DNA from 3 places in the Undibacterium sp. Ji42W genome. Region 3 is predicted to be linked to each of the others. Evidence: predicted binding sites of a transcription regulator. Region 3 holds the regulator's gene; each other region holds the start of a gene.

The links. The regulator sigma-54, encoded in region 3, starts transcription at its own class of promoters, with help from an activator protein. The targets are predictions, from matches to a motif close to TGGCANGNAANCTGCTTT.
Region 1: ACO0LG_RS24105 (pilin) is a predicted target of sigma-54. The motif match lies at 3,255-3,272, and genes of this name have one in related genera.
Region 2: nirB (nitrite reductase large subunit NirB) is a predicted target of sigma-54. The motif match lies at 2,727-2,744, and genes of this name have one in related genera.

Annotation. Positions count from the first base shown of each region.
Region 1 is NZ_JBMPOV010000012.1:150,405-157,135, forward strand. Features, by position in the region: gene sucC (ADP-forming succinate--CoA ligase subunit beta) at 1-73, shown strand, start outside; gene sucD (succinate--CoA ligase subunit alpha) at 92-973, shown strand; gene ACO0LG_RS24095 (Stp1/IreP family PP2C-type Ser/Thr phosphatase) at 1,423-2,229, shown strand; gene ACO0LG_RS24100 (FHA domain-containing protein) at 2,259-2,867, shown strand; gene ACO0LG_RS24105 (pilin) at 3,318-3,782, shown strand; gene ACO0LG_RS24110 (prepilin-type N-terminal cleavage/methylation domain-containing protein) at 4,185-4,421, shown strand; gene ACO0LG_RS24115 (pilin) at 4,910-5,371, shown strand; gene ACO0LG_RS24120 (tetratricopeptide repeat protein) at 5,626-6,731, shown strand, end outside.
Region 2 is NZ_JBMPOV010000009.1:250,809-257,539, reverse strand. Features, by position in the region: gene nirD (nitrite reductase small subunit NirD) at 1-242, opposite strand, end outside; gene nirB (nitrite reductase large subunit NirB) at 267-2,696, opposite strand; gene ACO0LG_RS20490 (hypothetical protein) at 3,024-3,395, shown strand; gene ACO0LG_RS20485 (hypothetical protein) at 3,388-3,531, shown strand; gene ACO0LG_RS20480 (hypothetical protein) at 3,528-3,737, shown strand; gene ACO0LG_RS20475 (putative bifunctional diguanylate cyclase/phosphodiesterase) at 3,862-5,979, shown strand; gene ACO0LG_RS20470 (PAS domain S-box protein) at 5,986-6,731, shown strand, end outside.
Region 3 is NZ_JBMPOV010000012.1:829-7,559, reverse strand. Features, by position in the region: gene ACO0LG_RS23475 (KpsF/GutQ family sugar-phosphate isomerase) at 1-854, shown strand, start outside; gene ACO0LG_RS23470 (KdsC family phosphatase) at 854-1,387, shown strand; gene lptC (LPS export ABC transporter periplasmic protein LptC) at 1,384-2,028, shown strand; gene ACO0LG_RS23460 (LptA/OstA family protein) at 2,049-2,612, shown strand; gene lptB (LPS export ABC transporter ATP-binding protein) at 2,614-3,369, shown strand; gene ACO0LG_RS23450 (RNA polymerase factor sigma-54) at 3,381-4,871, shown strand; gene hpf (ribosome hibernation-promoting factor, HPF/YfiA family) at 4,979-5,326, shown strand; gene ACO0LG_RS23440 (enoyl-CoA hydratase/isomerase family protein) at 6,133-6,731, shown strand, end outside.

The sequences.
Region 1 (6,731 bases), 150 kb from region 3:
GCCTATCATCGCGGCTGACACGATGGAAGAAGCAGCGCAGAAGGTTGTTGCTGCCGCTGCTGCTAAAGCTTAATAATCGCAAGGAACAGATATGTCCATCCTGATCAATAAAGACACTAAAGTCATCACCCAAGGTATCACTGGCAAAACTGGCCAGTTCCATACTCGCATGTGCCGCGATTACGCAAACGGTAAAAACTGTTTTGTCGCTGGCGTGAACCCGAAAAAAGCTGGCGAAGATTTCGAAGGCATCCCGATTTTTGCTAACGTATCCGAAGCTAAAGCTGCTACTGGCGCGACAGTTTCCGTTATCTATGTTCCACCAGCAGGCGCAGCTGCTGCCATCTGGGAAGCTGTTGAAGCTGACCTGGATCTGGCAATTTGCATTACCGAAGGCATCCCTGTCCGTGACATGATGATGTTGAAAGACCGCATGGCGAAGTCCGGTAGCAAAACAAAATTGCTCGGCCCTAACTGCCCAGGTCTGATCACGCCAGACGAAATCAAGATTGGCATCATGCCAGGTCATATCCACCGTAAAGGTCGTATCGGCGTGGTTTCCCGTTCCGGTACACTGACATATGAAGCAGTGGGTCAATTGACTGCACTGGGTCTGGGTCAGTCTTCTGCTGTTGGTATTGGCGGTGATCCTATCAATGGTCTGAAACACATCGACATCATGAAGATGTTCAATGATGATCCAGATACTGATGCTGTCATCATGATCGGTGAAATCGGTGGTCCGGATGAAGCGAATGCTTCTTACTGGGTACGCGACAACATGAAGAAGCCGGTTGTTGGCTTCATCGCTGGTGTAACTGCGCCTCCGGGTAAACGCATGGGCCACGCTGGCGCGCTGATTTCTGGTGGTGCTGATACTGCACAAGCCAAGCTCGACATCATGGAAGAATGCGGCATCAAGGCCACGAAAAACCCATCAGAAATGGCGCGTTTGTTGAAAGCCATGCTGTAAGCAAAGGGTTGTAAAGCTGCTTCGCAAGAAAAGAGTCGCAAATTTTGCGACTCTTTTTTATTTATGGCTGGGTTTATGGTGGATATCCGTGCAAATAGATTTCCTTAATGTTAAGCTTGAACATCAGTGGTTATTCGCTATTGAATTGAGTATGTTTTGTTTAGCTGATTATGTGGCATATTGCGTCAATAATGAGTGAGAAGATAGGAAAGAAAACAATTCTGCGAAGTAGGAGCAGGGGATTTACGCAAAATTTCAGACGGCATCCGGCCATCGACGCTACTAGACGGGACTAAAGGTATTTTAAGTCGTCGTGTCCAGCACTGCGTTGACTGGGGGTGCTTCCAAAGCCCGAAGAATGTTTGCGCAAGCCCTGATTAAAATAATTCTAAAATATGGTCTGTTTCATATAAATTTATTCACCTCAGGATGTATCCCAACATTTATTGATGTCATACCAGCGTGTACTAGAATTTGCTGCCCTGTCTGATACGGGCTTGGTCAGGTCGCATAACGAAGATGCTATCGTCGTTTGTGCAGATTACGGCTGTGCGGTCCTGGCCGATGGCATGGGGGGATATAACGCGGGCGAAGTCGCCAGCGCCATGACAGCCCAAATCATTGCTGAATATTTATGTAGCAAGATGGATGCCATCTGGTTCCCATCCATGGGACCAAGGCCGTTGGCGATGGCACGATGGATGACAGAGTCGATAGAGCAGGCCAACCGCAATGTATTGTATACGGCGCTGACCAATCCAGAATGCGCAGGCATGGGCACTACCGTGGTGGTGGCATGCTGTTTGCAAGACAAGCTTTTGCTGGCGCATGTCGGTGATTCGCGCGCCTATCGTTATCGCGCAGGCGAGCTGACACGCCTGACGCAGGATCATTCGGTATTGCAGGAACAGATTAATGCTGGTCTGGTGACCGAAGAAGAAGCGCGTTATTCTTCTATTAAGAACCTGATCACCAGGGCAGTGGGTACTCTGGAAGAAGTGCATACAGAGTTGCATACACACCATACTGAAGAAGAAGATTTGTATCTGATGTGTTCAGATGGATTGACCGATATGCTCGGGCATGATGAAATCCAATCCTTGATCAGGCAGTACGGGACTGAGCTTCAGCCCTGTGCCGAAGCGTTGATTGATGCTGCCAAGGACAGGGGCGGGCTGGATAATATCTCCGTTGTCCTGTTCCGGCTGGTGAGTGAAGAAAACAAGTCCTGGTTACAAAGAACATTTACCCGGTAGGTCGGGGATTATGAATTGATGAGAGATTTATGGCGAAAATTATCGTCACCTTTAATGGTTTGGTTCAGCAAGAAATCACTATCAGCAAATCACGCCTCACTGTAGGCCGGCGTCCCAGTAATGATATCGTCATCGACCACCTGACGGTCAGCGGCCAGCATGCCGCAATTGATACTTCTTCCAGCGGCTCCTTCGTACTTGATCTTGGCAGTACCAATGGCACCATGGTCAATGCGCAGCCTGTCAAAAAACATCTGTTGCAGCACGATGATGTCATCGACATCGGTAAATACAAATTGCGTTTCCAGGTAGAAGAATCAGGCAAGCAGACTTTTGTGCCTGAGCCAGGCCAGGTGCAACCAGCAGCTGTTGAAAAACCAAGAGCCAAGATCAAAGTGATGACGGGCCCTAATGCAGGCAAGGAACTCAATCTTGTAAAGCCCGTCACTACGATAGGCAGCCCTGGCACCCAGGTCATCGCGATTACCCAGCAAGGCAAGGATTATGTCATTGCCCAGGTCGAAGGCAATACCGCTGCGACGGTCAATACCCAGTCCATCAAAGACAAACCGCACACCCTCAAGCATGCTGACATGATAGAGTTGGCAGGGACAAAAATGGCAGTGATTTTTTATTAATCACCTGCTGCGCACGTATCCCTACCCTGGTTAACAGGGCAGGGATAGTCTCAAACACCTGATACTGCTTATCACCAATTCCTGCTGCCTTATGGTGATGAGTTGAACTCGAGGCCGTATATTATCTATGCGCCACGTTGTTACCATGACCCGCATGCAAGCGATGCGCAAAGTAAAAAATTTTTCAAATTTGTAGCAAGTGTTGAAACAATTTTTTACATGACTGACAGACTTGTCAGTCGTCTTTGTAATCTGGCACAAACACTGACAAATATTTGTATTGATTAAATTACAATCATTGACGCAATTCGTCACTAGTTAATCAATGGCCTATGAAATCGCCAATTTATGCATAAGAAAATGCATAGTTACGCAGTAAACAAAAACTGGCACGGTGATTGCTACATGTAAAGCGTAGTTCCTGATTTCAACTTTTTCCTGGAGTTCATAATGAAAGCTATCCCTAAACAGCTGCAACGCGGCTTTACACTGATCGAATTGATGATTGTTGTTGCGATTATCGGTATCTTGGCAGCGATCGCTATTCCTCAGTATTCTGATTACACATCCCGTACTCGTGCAGCTGGCGCAGTTTCGGAACTGGATAGTCTGAAATCTGCAATGGCAATTTGCTACCAAAATGAAGGTGCATGGACAAACTGTGCAACTACAGGTTCAAACGGTATCCCATCTTTCCCAGTTACAACTAAATTCCTGCCAGTAATCCCAACTGCAGCCGGCGCTGGTATTATTACTGCCACTTCAACTGGTGCTACAACAACTACTGGTACTAACTTGACATTGACATTGACACCAACAATCTCTACTGGTCAAGCTAACATGATCTGGACAGCATCTGGCACAGTCTGCGATCCTATCCGCGGCTTGAAATCTGGTCAAGGCGGCTGCCCATAATAGCTGGTTTGATTTTCAAAAAAAGCCCACTTTATTGTGGGTTTTTTTTTAGCGAGCGATCAAAAATATATTCATAAATGCCACATATTACATGTCAAAAATTGTCTTTTAGCCATATTCTCAGTCCATACTGGCGAGCCGCAATTTTTACCAAGTAATGAATGAGACAACACAAATTATTATTTGTAAGTCAAACAATAAAAAAAATGCTCATTTCGCGATAAGTTAATTGATCGTAAGAGTGTGCTTAATATGTATTTGACGCCAGGGACAGCGTGAACTACCTAGCTCAGCAATAGGGAAACATATTTACTCTCGACAAACTTGTTTTGCTTACAGATAGACTCTTTACATGTAGGCGTAATAAATTAAATTACCTATGCAAACAGTGCAACGGGCTTTATGCTGATCGAACTGATGATTGTTGTTGCAATTATCGGCATCCTTGCAGCGATCGCTATTTCTCAGTATTCTGATGACACATCCCGTACTCGTGCAGCTAGCGCAGTTTCAGAATTTCAGAGCTTGAAGAAAGCGATGGCGATTTGCTACCAGTACGAAAGCGCATGGGCTAGCTGTATAACTACTGGGTCAAATGGCATTCCATCTTTCTCCGTTGAACTAAATTCCTGCCAATAATCCCTACTGCATCTGGCCAAGGAGTCATCACTGCATCTTCAACTGGCGTTACAACAACTGCTGGTAAAACTTGACATTGACACCAACAATCTCTACCGGCCAGGCGAACATGATCTGGACGGCCAGTGGCACAATATGCGACCCTATCCGTGGTTAGAAATCTGGTCAGGGGGGGCTGTCCTTAATAGCTGGTTTGGTTTCCCAAAAGAGCCCACTTCATTGTGGGTTTTTATTTTGCTGGTCAAAGTGTACTGATAACAAGAGCAGATCAAACCCTGCAAAGTGAGAAATAAACAGGCAGGGCCAGATTTAATGGCTTACATGAAATTCATCGGAGTAGAATTTGTCAAATCACTTTTGTCTTTGATGAGGACATGATTCGAGGCTGGCTTGGGAACTTGACCAGATCAATCAAGAAAGTATGCAGTTTACATCGATGATGGCATTTGCCTTCAGTTACGATCAACCCTTATATGAGGTAGCAATAAATGACATCATTTGCGCGGACGGTGCAACGCGGTTTCACCTTGATAGAATTGATGATAGTCGTGGCAATTATCGGTATTTTGTCTGCAATCGCTCTTCCACAATATTCTGATTACACATCCCGTACCCGTGCGGCCGGGGCAATTGCGGAGTTGCAGAGCCTGAAGCATGCGATCTCGCTTTGCTATCAAATGGAAGGCGGATGGACGGGTTGTTCTACGATAGGTAGTAACGGCATCCCATCTTATCCAGTCACAACCAAGTTCTTGCCTGTAGTTCCTACTGCAGCGGGCAATGGCGTTATCACTGCAACACAAACTGGCGCGACAACGACTGGTGGTACACCTTTGGCTCTGACATTGACCCCGACTATCTCCAGCGGTCAGGCAAACATGATATGGACAGCAAGTGGCACAATCTGTGACCCTATCCGCGGTTTGAAGTCCGGCCAAGGTGGTTGCTGACATTAATTTACCCGCTGCTAAAAAGACCAGATCGCGAGTTCTTCTCCCCTGTCATTTCTGTATTTCCATACATGGCATATAGCGCATGGCAGAAAAAAATGTCGCCTTGCCCTGTCGGCAAGCATCCTGCCATATGCAAGAGACACATTTCAGGGCTTGCAACGCGGTACTGATTTCTTGCTCAAACTTGCGCGCCACATTTACAATCTGGATTAGTAGATGAATATGGCTGGCGCTTACTTGAGAAATGACACATGCTGAATTGGATTAAGAGTAAATTTTCTTCAACCGCTGATAAGAGTACCAGCCTGGTCCCTGAACCTGCGGGCTTGGCAGTGCACCTGCAAGCGTTGGGGCCAGGAGATTTGAAGGCGGCTGGAGATGAGTTTTTTAAAAACAGACATTTTGTTGAGGCAGTCAAAAACTATCAACAGGCCTTGCTTGCCCATCCCCATGATGCAGAATTAAACAATAAACTGGGCGATGCCTGGTATGAGCAGCGCAATTGTGTGCAAGCCGAAAAGTATTACCGGCAAGCGCTGGCAATCAAGCCAGATTTCCTGGATGCGGCCATTAACCTGGGTATCAGCCTTGATGAGCTACGTCGTTATGATGAAGCTGAACAAGTGTATAAGCAGATTCTTGCGTTCCACCCTGAGTCTCACTACATTTTCTTCAACCTGGGTGTTACCCTGACATCCATGGGGCACCTTGATGATGCCAAGACCTGGTACCGCAAGGCTCTGGCACAGAGGCCCAATTTTAGCCATGCGCACTTCAACCTCGCGACTATTTTACAGCGCCAGTCTTTGCTGGACGAAGCTGAACATCACTATAAACAAACCATCAAAGTCGATTCTGGTAACTTTGCCGCTTTTTGCAATCTGGGCATGATATGCAAGGAACGTGGAAAATATGATGAGGCAGAAATCTATTTTGATAAGGCCTTGAAGATCAATGAACTTCATGTAGAAACCCGTAATAACATCGGCTTGATTTTGCAGGAGAAAAATAAGCTGGAAGAAGCGGCGCAATGTTTTCAGGCTATCCTGAAAATACGCCCCGACTTTGCAGATGCGCATTGTAATCTTGGCGATGTCTATAAAAAGCAGACCCGCCTTGAGGATGCAGAAAAGTGTTATAAAACTGCGATATCGCTGCAAGCCGACATTGCCCGCTTTCATTGCAACCTGGGCATCGTCTATCACGAAACGGCACGCTATCTTGAGGCGACAGCCTCTTATCAGCGTGCCCTCAGTCTGGATGCCAACTCACTCAATTTGTTCAGCAATATGGGAAATACATATTCTGATCGCGGCATGCGCGTCGAAGCTGAACAAAGTTATCGCAGGGCGCTGGA
Region 2 (6,731 bases), on a different contig from region 3:
ATCGCACAGCCATTGACCAACTCTATATTCCAGTTATGCAAAGGGCAGGCCACTTTTTCACCAAAGACGATACCTTGCGATAACGGCCCACCTTTGTGCGGACATTTATCCAGCAAAGCAAAGACCTTGTTTTCTGTATTCCTGAAAATAGCGACATCTGGCTTGGCCGCACGCGCAACGACGCGTGCCCCCAGTACCGGGATATCCTCCACGCGACAAATGACTTGCCAATTCTGACCCATGTTTTTCCCTCTCAAAAAATAGCGTTATGCTGGCAAGCGTTCGAATTGACGTGTATCGACCTGGGCTTTTTCCGGTTCATGCCATGGATCAGATTCACCTTCCAGTGCGAACAACAGATGTTGATACAAATCTTTGCGGCGGCCATGGTCTTCCAGAATAATTTTCTTCACGTAGTCCAGGCCGACACGCGCGAGATAATGTACCGTGCGCTCCAGATACCAGCCTTCTTCGCGATACAGTTGCAGGAAGGCGCCGGTATATTCCATGACTTCTTCATGGGTTTTCAGCTTGACCAGGAATTGCGCGACTTCGGTTTTGATGCCGCCATTGCCCCCCACATAAATTTCCCAGCCAGAATCAACACCAATCACACCAACGTCCTTGATACCTGCCTCAGCACAATTACGCGGGCAACCGGACACGGCCAGCTTGACCTTGTGCGGCGCATACATGCGCGCCAGTTCACGTTCGAGTTGCTGTCCCATGAGTGTAGAATTTTGTGTACCGAAGCGGCACCATTCACTGCCCACGCACGTTTTTACGGTACGCAAACCCTTGGCATAAGCCAGTCCGGACGGCATGCCCAAGTCTTGCCAGACAGCGCGCAAGTCTTCTTTCTTCACGCCCAGCAAGTCAATACGCTGGCCACCGGTGACCTTGACTGTCGGTATCTTGAATTTATCAACGACATCAGCAATCCTGCGCAATTCGCTGGCATTGGTTTCACCACCCCACATACGCGGGATGACGGAGTAAGTACCATCTTTCTGGATATTCGCATGTGACCGTTCATTGATGAAGCGCGATTGCGGATCATCCTTGGCTTCACGCGGCCATGTGGAAATCAGATAATAATTGATGGCCGGGCGGCAGCTTGAACAACCATTAGGTGTGCGCCATTCCATGAATTCCTGCACGCCAGAGACTGTCAAGAGCTTGTTGGCCTTGATGGCATCACGTACTTGCTGATGGCTATGATCAGTACAAACGCACATGGGTTTGACTTTTGAGGCCGTCGAATAATCACCGCCGGCAGTAAACATGATGATCTGCTCTACCAGGCCAGTACAAGAGCCACAGGATGCCGATGCCTTGGTGTGCTTGCGCACATCGTCAAGTGTGAACAGGCCTTTTTCCTTGATGGCCGTGACGATGGTGCCCTTGCAAACACCATTACAGCCACAGACCTCGGCTTCATCCGGCATGGCGGCAGCCTTGGTATGGCCTTCATGGCCGACGTCACCGGTGTTGGACTCGCCAAACATCAGTGAATCACGGATTTCTGAAATGTTCTTCCCTTCGCGCAGCAGTTTGAAATACCAGCTACCATCCACGGTATCGCCATACAGGCATGCGCCTATGAGTTTGTCGTCTTTCACCACCAGTTTCTTGTAGACGCCACCTATGGGGTCGGACAAGATGATTTCTTCGGTATCTTTACCACCCATGAATTCGCCGGCAGAAAACAGGTCTATGCCTGTCACTTTCAGTTTGGTGGATGTGACTGAACCCTGGTAACGCCCTATACCAAAATTCGCCAGGTGATTGGCGCAAACCTTGGCCATTTCAAACAGAGGTGCGACCAGGCCGTACACCGTGCCGCGATGATTCACGCATTCACCCACAGAATAAATGCGCGGATCATAAGTCTGCATGGTGTCATTCACGGTGATGCCACGGTTGCAATACAGGCCGGCAGATTCTGCCAGCGCCGTGTTAGGACGTATGCCGACAGCCATGACGATCAGTTGCGCAGGGATTTCGAGACCGTCAGTAAAGCGTATGGCTTTGACGTGGCCATCATCATCGCCAATGATGGCTTCAGTATTTTTTTCCAGTAAAAAGTGAAGACCACGGTCTTCCAAAGATTTTTGCAACATCTTGCCTGCAATGGGGTCAAGCTGACGCTCCATCAGCCAGCCAGGTAAATGCACGACAGAGACACTCATGCCGCGCATTTTCAAGCCATTGGCGGCTTCCAGCCCCAGCAGGCCGCCGCCAATGACAACGGCATGCGTATGCTTTTCTGCCGCGTCTATCATGGTATTGGTGTCGTAGATATCGCGGTAGGCAATCACGCCCTTGAGGTCTTTGCCAGGTACAGGCAGCATGAAAGGATTAGAACCTGTCGCCAGCAACAGACGGTCGTATTCAGTCTGAGTACCATCTTCTGCAATCACGATGCGCTTATGGCGATCTATTTTGGTGATTTTTTTACCGAGGTGCAGCGTGATATTATTTTCTTCATACCAGTCGACATCATTGAGCATGATGTCTTTAATGGTTTGCTCGCCTGCCAATACGGGTGATAGCAGGATACGGTTGTAATTGGCATAAGGTTCTGCACCAAATACGGTAATGTCATACAGGTCGGGTGCGATCTTGATTAATTCTTCCAGAGTACGCACACCTGCCATACCATTCCCTACCATCACTAGCTTAAGTTTCTTCATGGCTGCTCCTTTGCTTGTCTCCTCAGGCGTTAAGCAAGAGCAATGCCAGTTTGCTTTAGATTATCATTTCCCTGCTTGAACAATAGCTGATTCATCCATTGATTGGCTTTATTGCACAGGTACTTGCACTGAAAAAAACACGTCCGGGAACAAAGTCATCTTAAATGGGGCAAACACAAAATTAAATAGAAAATCCCGATAAAAACCAAATAATACTTAGCCAAAACAGTGCACTGCACCATTTTATTTTATGCGCGCCTAGTTATTGAGCAGCACTACTTGGTCAATTTTGATGCTTAATGCCGTACGCATGCACAATTTGTTGGCATGGCAGTTGCAAGTGGCATGGTCAAACTACAGCGGAGCGACCATGCAAAAAACATCCTTTTGGAAAGCCGGGCATACGGTCACTTGATGAGCGGCTTTCTTTTATTTCGATCTGAGCTTCATGGACTGGTATTGCCTGGGCCACTCGCCATACAAATATCCAAAGACCTGAGCCTGACAGCAGCGCAAAAAAAAGGCCTGACGTTTGCTAAGCCATTATTGGTTGGAGCTTTGCTGCGTATTTTGATGAGAGGTGCTGGTATCCATCGGAACATCTGGGCACTGCTTTTGCTACCCTGTTTGCAAGGGCAATGGCGCAGTATTCCAGCTGGTACCCCGGCGCTTTCGCTGAGAGATGGGTGTCATGACTAGCCTCGTAAGTATGGCAGGTGGCACAGGAGGTTTCTATCTGGCTGCCAGCATGGGTTATTCAGGCCAGATTACTGAGAGCTATCAAATAGGACTATCGATTTTTGCCAACCTCGCCATAGTCGCCTGGCTGGGATGATCATTAGGCAAGAAACGCTGGCGCGCAACCTGGTGCTTTGCCGCCATGCCTGGCACTGGAACGCGGTGCAACCCATCATCTACCACCTGCCACCCCCGCAAGCCAAACCACTGGCACAGCACGATCCGCTGGCCACCTGGTGCATGCTGGCAGTCTTGTCCATCGTCGCCAATGTGCTGATGTTGTATATACTGATCGCCCGTTGATCCCTGCACAATAGTATTGCCCTCGCTGTTAATAGTGCATTAACATAAGCCTGTAGTAGCAGGCGCTTGTGTGCCCACAGCTTTTTACAAGACCAAGACTCAAGACTATATTGCGGCCATATTCATGTCTAACAGCTTTCAACGCCTGATCCAGCTCCTGCGCTTGCGCCGTATAGGCATGCGGCTGGCATTGAGCTATGGTTTGTTGTTGATACTGTTCAGCATCGTCTTGCTGTTGCCAATTTCACAAATCCGCAACATGACTGCGCGCAATGAGCAATTTGCCCGCAAAGAGGTGCAAAGTCTCTTGTATGTGCAAGAACTCAGCGTTGCTACAGAAAACGTCGGCAGGGCCTTATTGCAATTCCTGACAGTTCCTTATGAACAACGGGTACCTGAATACACCATCGTCGATGAAAAAAATCGCCGCATAGACCAGCTCATCGGCGATCTCGAGGCCAGCCTCAGTGACGACGAGCAATTAAACAGCCTCAAACTGCTCAAGCAAAAGCGCGCAATTTATCAGCAGCACTATCTTGATACTGTCAATCAACTCGAGGACGAAGGTCAGGATGCTGCCAAAGCCAGCTTTAGCACGCGCGTCAAACCAGCACTGGATGCCTTGCTCGATCAGTCCAAAACATTTCTCAAGCGAGAACAGGAATTAATCCAGGCCCATCAGGCTGACGCGCAATTGGAACTGGAAAAAACCGGCACCATGGTCGCCATGCTGTCTGTCTTTGGCGTAGTCCTGGCAGCGGTGCTGGCCTGGCTGACTACCCGCAGCGTAGTCAGGCCTCTGGCAAGATTGGAAAGCAGCGCCCTGCAAATTGCCAAAGGTGATTACCAGACCCGTTTTATTCCCAGCAAGACAGAAGAAGTCGCGCGCGTAGGCGAAGCCCTCAATACCATGGCAGAAGCCATAGGCATACGCGAACAAACGGTCGAGCGCCTGGCTTATTACGACAGCCTGACCGGCCTGCCCAACCGCACCCTGCTGCTCAAGATCCATGAAGGACAGGGCTTGCCATACCAGGGATTTATCCTGATGGACCTGGCACGGTTGAAGGTCATCAACGAAACACTGGGGTTTGATACTGGCGACACTGTTATCTCAGATGTGGCCTTGCGTCTTAAAACTGTCATCAGCCAGGACGCCGTCGTGCAAAAACCCTGGCTGGCCAGACTGGCTGGCGGTGCATTTGCGATACTCTGCCATGATGTTTCCAACGCCGCGCTAGAAGACCTGCATCAACGCATAGATGCAGCCATGGATGAACCGGTCAGATGCGGCCAGCATTCTGTCGATGTCAGCCTGGTGTATGGCTTTGCCATCACCGCAACCACACCGTTGCCCTTGATGACATTGATACGCAATGCCGAGGTTGCCCTGTATGCCGCCAAACGCAGCGCCAACTCATCTGCCTGGTATACCGATGCGCAGGAGGCTTCACGCCTGACCCACCTGAGCCTCTTGTCTGATTTGCGCTCTGCCGTCAGGGGCTCAGAATTGCAAATGTGGTTGCAACCCAAGCTGTATCTGCAATCTGGCAAAGCGTATGGTTTTGAAGCACTGGTGCGCTGGCAACATCCTGTGCGTGGTTTTATTTCGCCAGCAGAATTTGTTCCGTTTGCCGAGCGTACCGGTTATATCAGCATGCTCACCATGTGGATGCTGGAACAGGCCATCGTCACGCTCAAGAACTGGCAAGACAAATATCCTGGTCAGACCATCGCAGTCAATGTCAGCACCCATGATTTACGCGACACCAGATTCCCAGATCAAATAGCCGCACTGCTGCGTCAATATGAGCTCAACCCAAAATTGCTGAAGTTGGAGATTACTGAGAGCGGCATCATGGAGGACCCCGGCAGTACCATAGAGTTGCTGAACCGCCTGCGCGCCATCGGCCTGGATTTATCCATTGATGATTTTGGTACCGGCTATTCTTCCCTGTCTTACCTGCAACGCCTGCCTGTCAGTGAACTCAAGATAGACCGCAGCTTTGTCATCGACATAGATCAACTGCCAGCGACCCAGGGCCTGGTCAAGGCCATTATAGAAATGGGCCATGGCCTGGGCCTGAGCGTGATAGCCGAGGGCATAGAAACCGCAGCAGAACGGGAATGCTTACGCCAGCTTGGTTGTGACTCCATGCAAGGCTATTTCGCCAGCAAACCTCTGTATGGCGAAGGCTTACAAAAATGGCTGGATGCTCTGGCAAGCCACGCTGGCGACTGATTCACTATGCAAGCACCTGATTTTCCTGTCGATGAAATATTGCGCCTGCAAACCCTGCAAGCCTGCGCCATAATCGACACACCGCCAGAAGAGCGTTTTGACCGGCTGACGCGGCTCGCGAGCCATTTGTTCAAGACGCCCATCGCCCTGGTTTCCATCATCGATAGCGAGCGCCAATGGTTCAAGTCAAAACAGGGTCTGGATGTCAGCGAGACGGCGAGAGATATTTCTTTCTGCGGCCATGCGATACTCAAGCCTGATATCCTGTATGTCGCCGATGCCAGCCAGGATGCGCGTTTCAGCGACAATCCTCTGGTCAGCGATGCCCCCAATATCCGCTTTTATGCTGGTGCACCCTTGCGTGCACGCAATGGCCAGAGTCTGGGCACCCTGTGCATCATCGACACCAAACCGCGCATACTCAGCGCAGAAGACTTGGCTGCCCTGCGTGACCTCGCTGATTGTGTAGAGAGTGAATTTGCTCGCGAGGAACAGCAAAGACAATTGCATGCCCTGCTATCGCTGACTGCCATCACTGCCCTGTCGCACCAAAACCCTGAAGCAGCCCTGCAACAGACCCTGGCCATGGCCTGCGACTATCTGGGCATGAGCTGTGCTCAGATCAGCCGCGTACAAGCCGGCGGCAAAGCCAGCCTGGTCTGCCAGTCCGGGGATTCGCTGCATCCTGAAATGGCGCTTTCACATTCGGCACCACTGTGCATACTGCCAGAAGATGCACACAAGGGGCTCAT
Region 3 (6,731 bases):
TGGCATGCCACGGTAGGGTCGTGGTGTCTGGCATAGGCAAGTCTGGCCATATTGCCCGAAAAATATCGGCCACCTTTGCCTCGACGGGCACACCATCGTTTTTTGTCCATCCGGCTGAAGCTGCGCATGGCGACCTTGGCATGGTCACTTCGCAGGATGTGTTTATTGCCATCTCCTATTCTGGTGAAGCGTCTGAGTTGATGTCCATCCTGCCCATCATCAAGCGGCTGGGTGTGAAACTGATTGCCATGACGGGCAACCCGGAATCCAGCTTGGGCAAGCTGGCTGATATCCATCTGAACTTGCATGTAGACAAAGAAGCCTGCCCGCTGAATTTGGCACCGACTGCCAGCACCACAGTGACGTTGGCGCTGGGCGATGCCCTGGCGGTGGCGGTGCTGGATGCGCGTGGCTTTAGAGAAGAAGACTTTGCCCGCTCGCACCCCGGTGGCTCGCTTGGTCGCCGTCTGCTGACACACGTCAGAGACGTCATGCGCACCAACGAAGACATCCCGCAGGTTGGGCCAGAAACCAGCCTGAAAACTGCGCTGCTGGAAATCACCAAAAAAGGCATGGCGATGACTGCCGTAGTGGATGAACATCAAACGGTACTGGGCATTTTCACCGATGGTGACTTGCGCCGCCTGATGGATGGCACTCGCGACTTTACCCAGTTGCGCATTGCGGATGTCATGAACCACAGCCCACGCCGCATACGCCCGGAACAATTGGCTGTTGAAGCCGTCGAAGTCATGGAAACTTACCGCATCAACCAGTTGCTGGTCGCTGACGACAGCGGCAAACTGGTGGGTGCCTTGCATATCCATGACCTGACCAGAGCCAAGGTGATCTGATGAATAATCCTGTAGGTTCTGTAGAGAGAGCCAGTAAAGTCCGGCTCATGATTTTTGATGTGGACGGCATTCTGACCGACGGCAGCTTGTATTTCGGACCAGAAGGCGAAATGATGAAGTGTTTTAATGTGCTCGACGGGCAAGGCATCAAGCTCTTGCAACAGGCAGGCATCATCACGGCTATCATCAGCGCAAGGCAATCGGCCATCGTCAGCAAGCGTGCTGCTGATCTTGGCATCAGCCACGTCAGCCAGGGCATCCATGACAAGAAGAGTGCATTTCTTGAACTGCTGGCGAAGCTGGACATACCTGCGCAAGAATGCGGCTTTATTGGTGACGATGTCATTGATTTGCCAATACTGACACGGGTCGGTTTTGCAGCGAGCGTACCGAATGCCCATGCCGAAGTACAACAGCGCGTTCAATATATTACCAAGGCCAGTGGCGGCCAGGGGGCTGCGCGCGAAGTCTGCGACTTTATCCTGCGCGCCCAGGGCAAATATGAACAGGCTTTACAAGCATATCTGACATGAAACCCCAAATGACCATAGACCGCTTCCGCATCTGGCTGGCCGTGATATTGCTGGGCGTAATCACCATGGGCACTATCTGGGTCATGGAAGTCATACGCCGTCATGCAGATGATGAGCAAAACCGCACTTCTGCGAGGTCAGCGCCGGATTACTATGTGGAGAAATTCAATTTCATCCGGCTGTCGAACAATGGCAAGGCCAATTACCACATCACCGGTGACAGCCTGGTGCATTTGCCGCGGACTGACAATATAGAAATCAAGCACCCGCAGATCAACAGCTTTGACCAGGACAGGCCACCGCTGCACCTGCGTGCTGAACTCGCCGTTGTATCGCAAAAATCATCGCTGACCACGCCCAAGCGTGAGCATGACATGGTTCATCTGTATGACAATGTCAGCATGGAAAGACCCGAGGGTCTGAGTTCACAATTCGTGCGTGTGGAGTCTGATTATCTTTTGCTCTTGCCGGATGACGATATCGTTAAAACCGACAAACCGGTTTCAATCACGACCGGCAAACTGCATTCAACTGCAACTGGCATGATTGCCAATAATTCAACCCAAGGCCTGGAATTGCTGAGCAAGGTTTACATTCAACTCAAGAAACGTGAACCAGCTCCCAAAACCGGGAATAAATAAGCAAGAAAGCGACTATGCACATGATCAAAACATCATTTAGCGTCACACGCTTGATCAGCCTGGCCTGCCTGGGGCTAGCCTGTGTTTCTGCCAATGCAGAAAAAGCCGACAGCAACAAGGAAACCATCATCAAAGCAGGGTATGGCATCAGTGATGGCAAAGCCAGCGTCAGCAGATTATCCAAGGGCGTGTCCCTGGTGCGCGGCACCCTGACCGTCACTTCTGAGAGTGCTGTCGTGACCGAAGCCCCGAATGGCGATCAGTTTGTTGTTCTGACAGGTGGCAGTGGCCGCAAAGTCACCTTCCGCCAGAAACGCGATGGTGGCCCTGACTTGTGGGTTGATGGCGAAGCAGACCGCGCTGAATATAACCAGAGTACAGAAATCGTCAAATTCATTTCCAAGGCCAAGGTACGCTATCTCGAAGGCAAGCGCGTCACCCAGGAACAAGAAGGTGAATACTTGTCTTATGACAGCAAGAATGATGTTTTTGTTGGCACGAATTCAACGAGCGGCCAGCATGTGGATGGCTCAGGCAATATCACCATTACCTTGCAACCAAAACCAGAAAAACAGGCTAAATAAGATGACAGCACAGTCAAGCAGCACCTTGCTTGTCAAGGGCTTGCAAAAGCGTTACGGTGCGCGCCAGGTGGTGCGCGATGTATCACTGCTATTGAAAAGCGGTGAGGTAGTCGGTTTGCTAGGCCCGAATGGCGCAGGCAAGACTACTTCGTTTTACATGATCGTTGGCCTGGTGCCCTCAGACGCAGGAGACATCACGATTGATGATGTGAATATCTCGCAACTGCCTATCCATGAACGTGCCGTACTGGGTCTGTCTTACCTGCCGCAAGAGGCATCAGTGTTCCGCAAGCTGACGGTAGAAGACAATATCCGCGCTGTACTCGAATTGCAAAAAGACAGCGAAGGCAAGTATCTCGGTGCCAAGAAAATTGAGCAAAGGCTCAATGCCCTGCTGGCAGATTTACAGATAGAAAAAATACGCGAAAGCCAGGCGCTGTCACTGTCAGGTGGTGAGCGTCGCCGCGTCGAAATTGCCCGTGCACTGGCGACCAACCCACGCTTTGTCTTGCTGGATGAACCCTTTGCCGGTGTTGATCCTATCGCCGTCATCGAAATCCAGCGCATCGTGCGCTTCCTCAAGGAACGCGGCATAGGTGTGCTGATCACCGATCATAATGTGCGCGAAACCCTGGGCATCTGCGATCATGCCTACATCATCAATCAAGGAGCGGTACTTGCCAGCGGCAAGCCTGACGACATCATACAAAATGAATCTGTACGTCGCGTTTATCTCGGAGAACACTTCCGGATGTGACGGGAATCATCATGAAACAAAGCCTGCAACTACGTACCTCACAACATCTGGCCTTAACGCCGCAATTGCAGCAATCAATACGATTATTGCAGTTATCCACTTTGGAATTGCATCAGGAGCTGGAGACGCTGCTGACCGATAATCCCATGCTGGAACGCGTCGATGATCCCCTCGATCACGCCGTGCGCCTGCTGGCCGATGGTGCCATTAATACCAGCAGCACTTCTGCCGATGCGGGCATGGAAGCACCAGTGCCAAGAGACGACAGCGACAGGTCTGCCGACCCAGCCCCGGCTGATGCAGAAACCGTCGTCAGTAACGACAGCACCACCTCCAGCGAAGAAGACTGGGGCTTTGATGATGTGCAGCATGGCAGCAAATCTGGCGATGATGAAGATGGCCGCCCGCAGCTGGGTGCAGCCCATGTCACCCTGCGTGAGCACTTGCTGGAACAGATGCGCCTGAACCTGCGTGAACCGCGTGACCGCGCCCTGGTCGAGTTGATGATCGATGCGCTCGACAATAATGGTTACCTGACCGAAACATTAGATGAAATACATGCCAGTTTGCCACTGGAGTTGTTTGTAGAACCAGAAGAACTGGCTTTTGCCCTGAACATGCTGCAAAGCTTTGACCCGGCAGGTGTCGGTGCGCGCAGCCCGTCAGAATGCCTGGCCCTGCAAATCAAGCGCTTACCAAAAGTTGCTTTCGTCACACGCAGGCTGGCATTGCAAATTGTTGAAACACAACTGACTTTATTTGCACAAAGAGATTTCACCAAACTCAAGAAAATCCTCGACTGTGATGACGAAGATTTGCGCGATGCACAAACTGTGATCAGGATGTGCAAACCCAGACCTGGCATTGCTTTTGCTGCCGATGAATCTGATTATGTCGTGCCAGACGTGATCGTCAGAAAATCTACTAACGGCTGGCAAGTCATGTTGAATCAGGATGTCATGCCCAGGCTGCGGGTAAGCAGCATGTATGCCAACATCATGAAGCAAAACCGTGGCGAAGCTGGCATGGGCGCACAATTGCAAGAAGCCCGTTGGCTGATCAAGAATATGCGCCAGCGTTTTGAGACTATATTGCGCGTTGCACAAGCCATAGTCGAAAGGCAACGCAATTTTTTCACGCACGGTGCTGTTGCTATGCGACCCCTTGTTTTGCGCGAAATTGCTGATACACTAGGATTACACGAGAGCACTATCTCCCGTGTTACAACTCAAAAATACATGTTGACCCCACATGGCATGTTTGAGTTGAAGTACTTTTTCGGCAGCCATGTCGCGACGGAAACAGGGGGTGAAGCATCTTCCACCGCGATACGTGCACTCATCAAGCAGTTGATAGGAGCAGAAGACCAGAAAAGCCCACTCTCTGATAGCAAAATTGCAGACATGCTGGGTGAACAGGGCATGGTAATTGCCCGACGGACAGTTGCCAAATACCGTGAAGCCCTCAAAATCCCCCCAGTCAGTTTGCGTAAATCTTTGTAAGCAGTCCTTGTAATCACGGTTTGAATTGCTATATATGATTTAGCTCAAGGCAAATAAATGCTGAGAGCGTATCATTACAGCAAGCAACATCACTATAGGAGCACAGTATGAATCTCACCATCAGTGGACATCACGTCGAAGTAACTCCTGCAATTCGTGAATATGTACATACCAAACTAGAACGTATCAGGCGGCATTTCGACCAGGTCATTGATATCGCCGTCATCCTGACGGTGGACAAGCTCCGGGAAAAGGATAAACGACACAAAGCCGACATTAATCTGCATATCAGCGGTAAAGATATCCACGTTGAAAGTCTGGCGCATGATCTGTATGCGGCAATCGATGCACTGGTAGATAAACTTGATCGCCAGGTCATCAAGCACAAAGATAAAATGCAAGACCATCAGCACGACGCCATCAAGCACATACCTGATCCGGCATCGGCTTCATAAGACCCCAGTCCTTACCCTGACAGGGTTGTGGACATCCAAAACAAGGACGCTAAAGGCGTCCTTTTTGTTGGGTGCATGGTTTTGAGGTTAACAATTTACATCAATCAGTAACTGAATTACCCTGAGAAAATCCGCATACTTATTAACCGTCATTCTACCTGGCTAGCTCTCCAGCATAGATTTAGCTGAAATCCGCCTGGCTAGTGCGTTCGTAGCGTGAATGCCTTGCAACAATCCTGTACGCGTATTAACGTCATTCCAGCATGCTTTTGGCTGGAATCCAGCGGCGTTCGTCGTATGCCGTGGCGTTTTTTTACATGTGGCACTTTGACTAAAACGTTTGCTCTCCGTGGATACAAGCCGGGTCTCGGCCCGGCAGCCGAAATACTTTCTTTGCGTCGCCAAAGTAAGTATTCAAAGAAAGGCGACCCAGGCGTAGCCGCCCCTACGGGGTGCCCATTTGTGCAGTACAAAAAATGGGAAGATCCGAAACTCGCCTGCGGCCTTGCCCTTAGGAACATGCGCTTGCAAGCGCATGCCGTTACGCAGGCGTGCAGCATGCTGCACGAAACCCCTGCTACACCTCAAACAGCGGCTCTTCTTTTTCCATTTTCTGTACTGCACAAATGGCGGCTACACATGGGAACTGCGGAAAATCAAAAACAACATAAACCCCAAAGTCAAACCCAACGGCAACCACAACCAGTCCTTACGCTATTTCCTCATAAACATATACACCCCGTGACGCCCAGGCCCGACAAAGTTAAAATAGCAGCTTCATCCCCTACCCTGCATAGTCAACCACCATGAGCGAATTTGTACTTACCACCGTCAAGAACAATATAGGCTACATCACCCTAGACAGACCCAAAGCTTTGAACTCGCTGTCACTCGATATGGTAAGAGCGCTGACGACGACCTTGCTGGCCTGGCAGGATGATCAGAGCGTGCGTGCCGTGTTTATCCACAGCAGCAGCGAGAAAGCATTTTGTGCTGGTGGTGATATCCGTTTTTTCTATGATGTCGGCACGGCCACACCCAAAGGTGACTCCGCCCTGCTGGAAGATTTTTTCACGGAAGAGTATGCCTTAAATCATTTAATCCATTTCTACCCAAAACCCTATATCGCGCTGATGAATGGCGTGGTCATGGGGGGCGGCATGGGTATCGCACAGGCAGGGCCAGATTGCCGTTTGCGTATCGTCACTGAGCGTACCAAGATGGCCATGCCGGAAGTGAATATCGGTCTTTTCCCTGACGTAGGGGGCGGCTATTTCCTGTCGCGCACTGAGGGGGAAATTGGTACTTACCTTGGATTGACTGGCGATATCATCACTGCCGCTGATGCCATCTATGCCGGTCTGGCGGATGTCTATATACCTACTGCAGAAATACCGGCACTGAT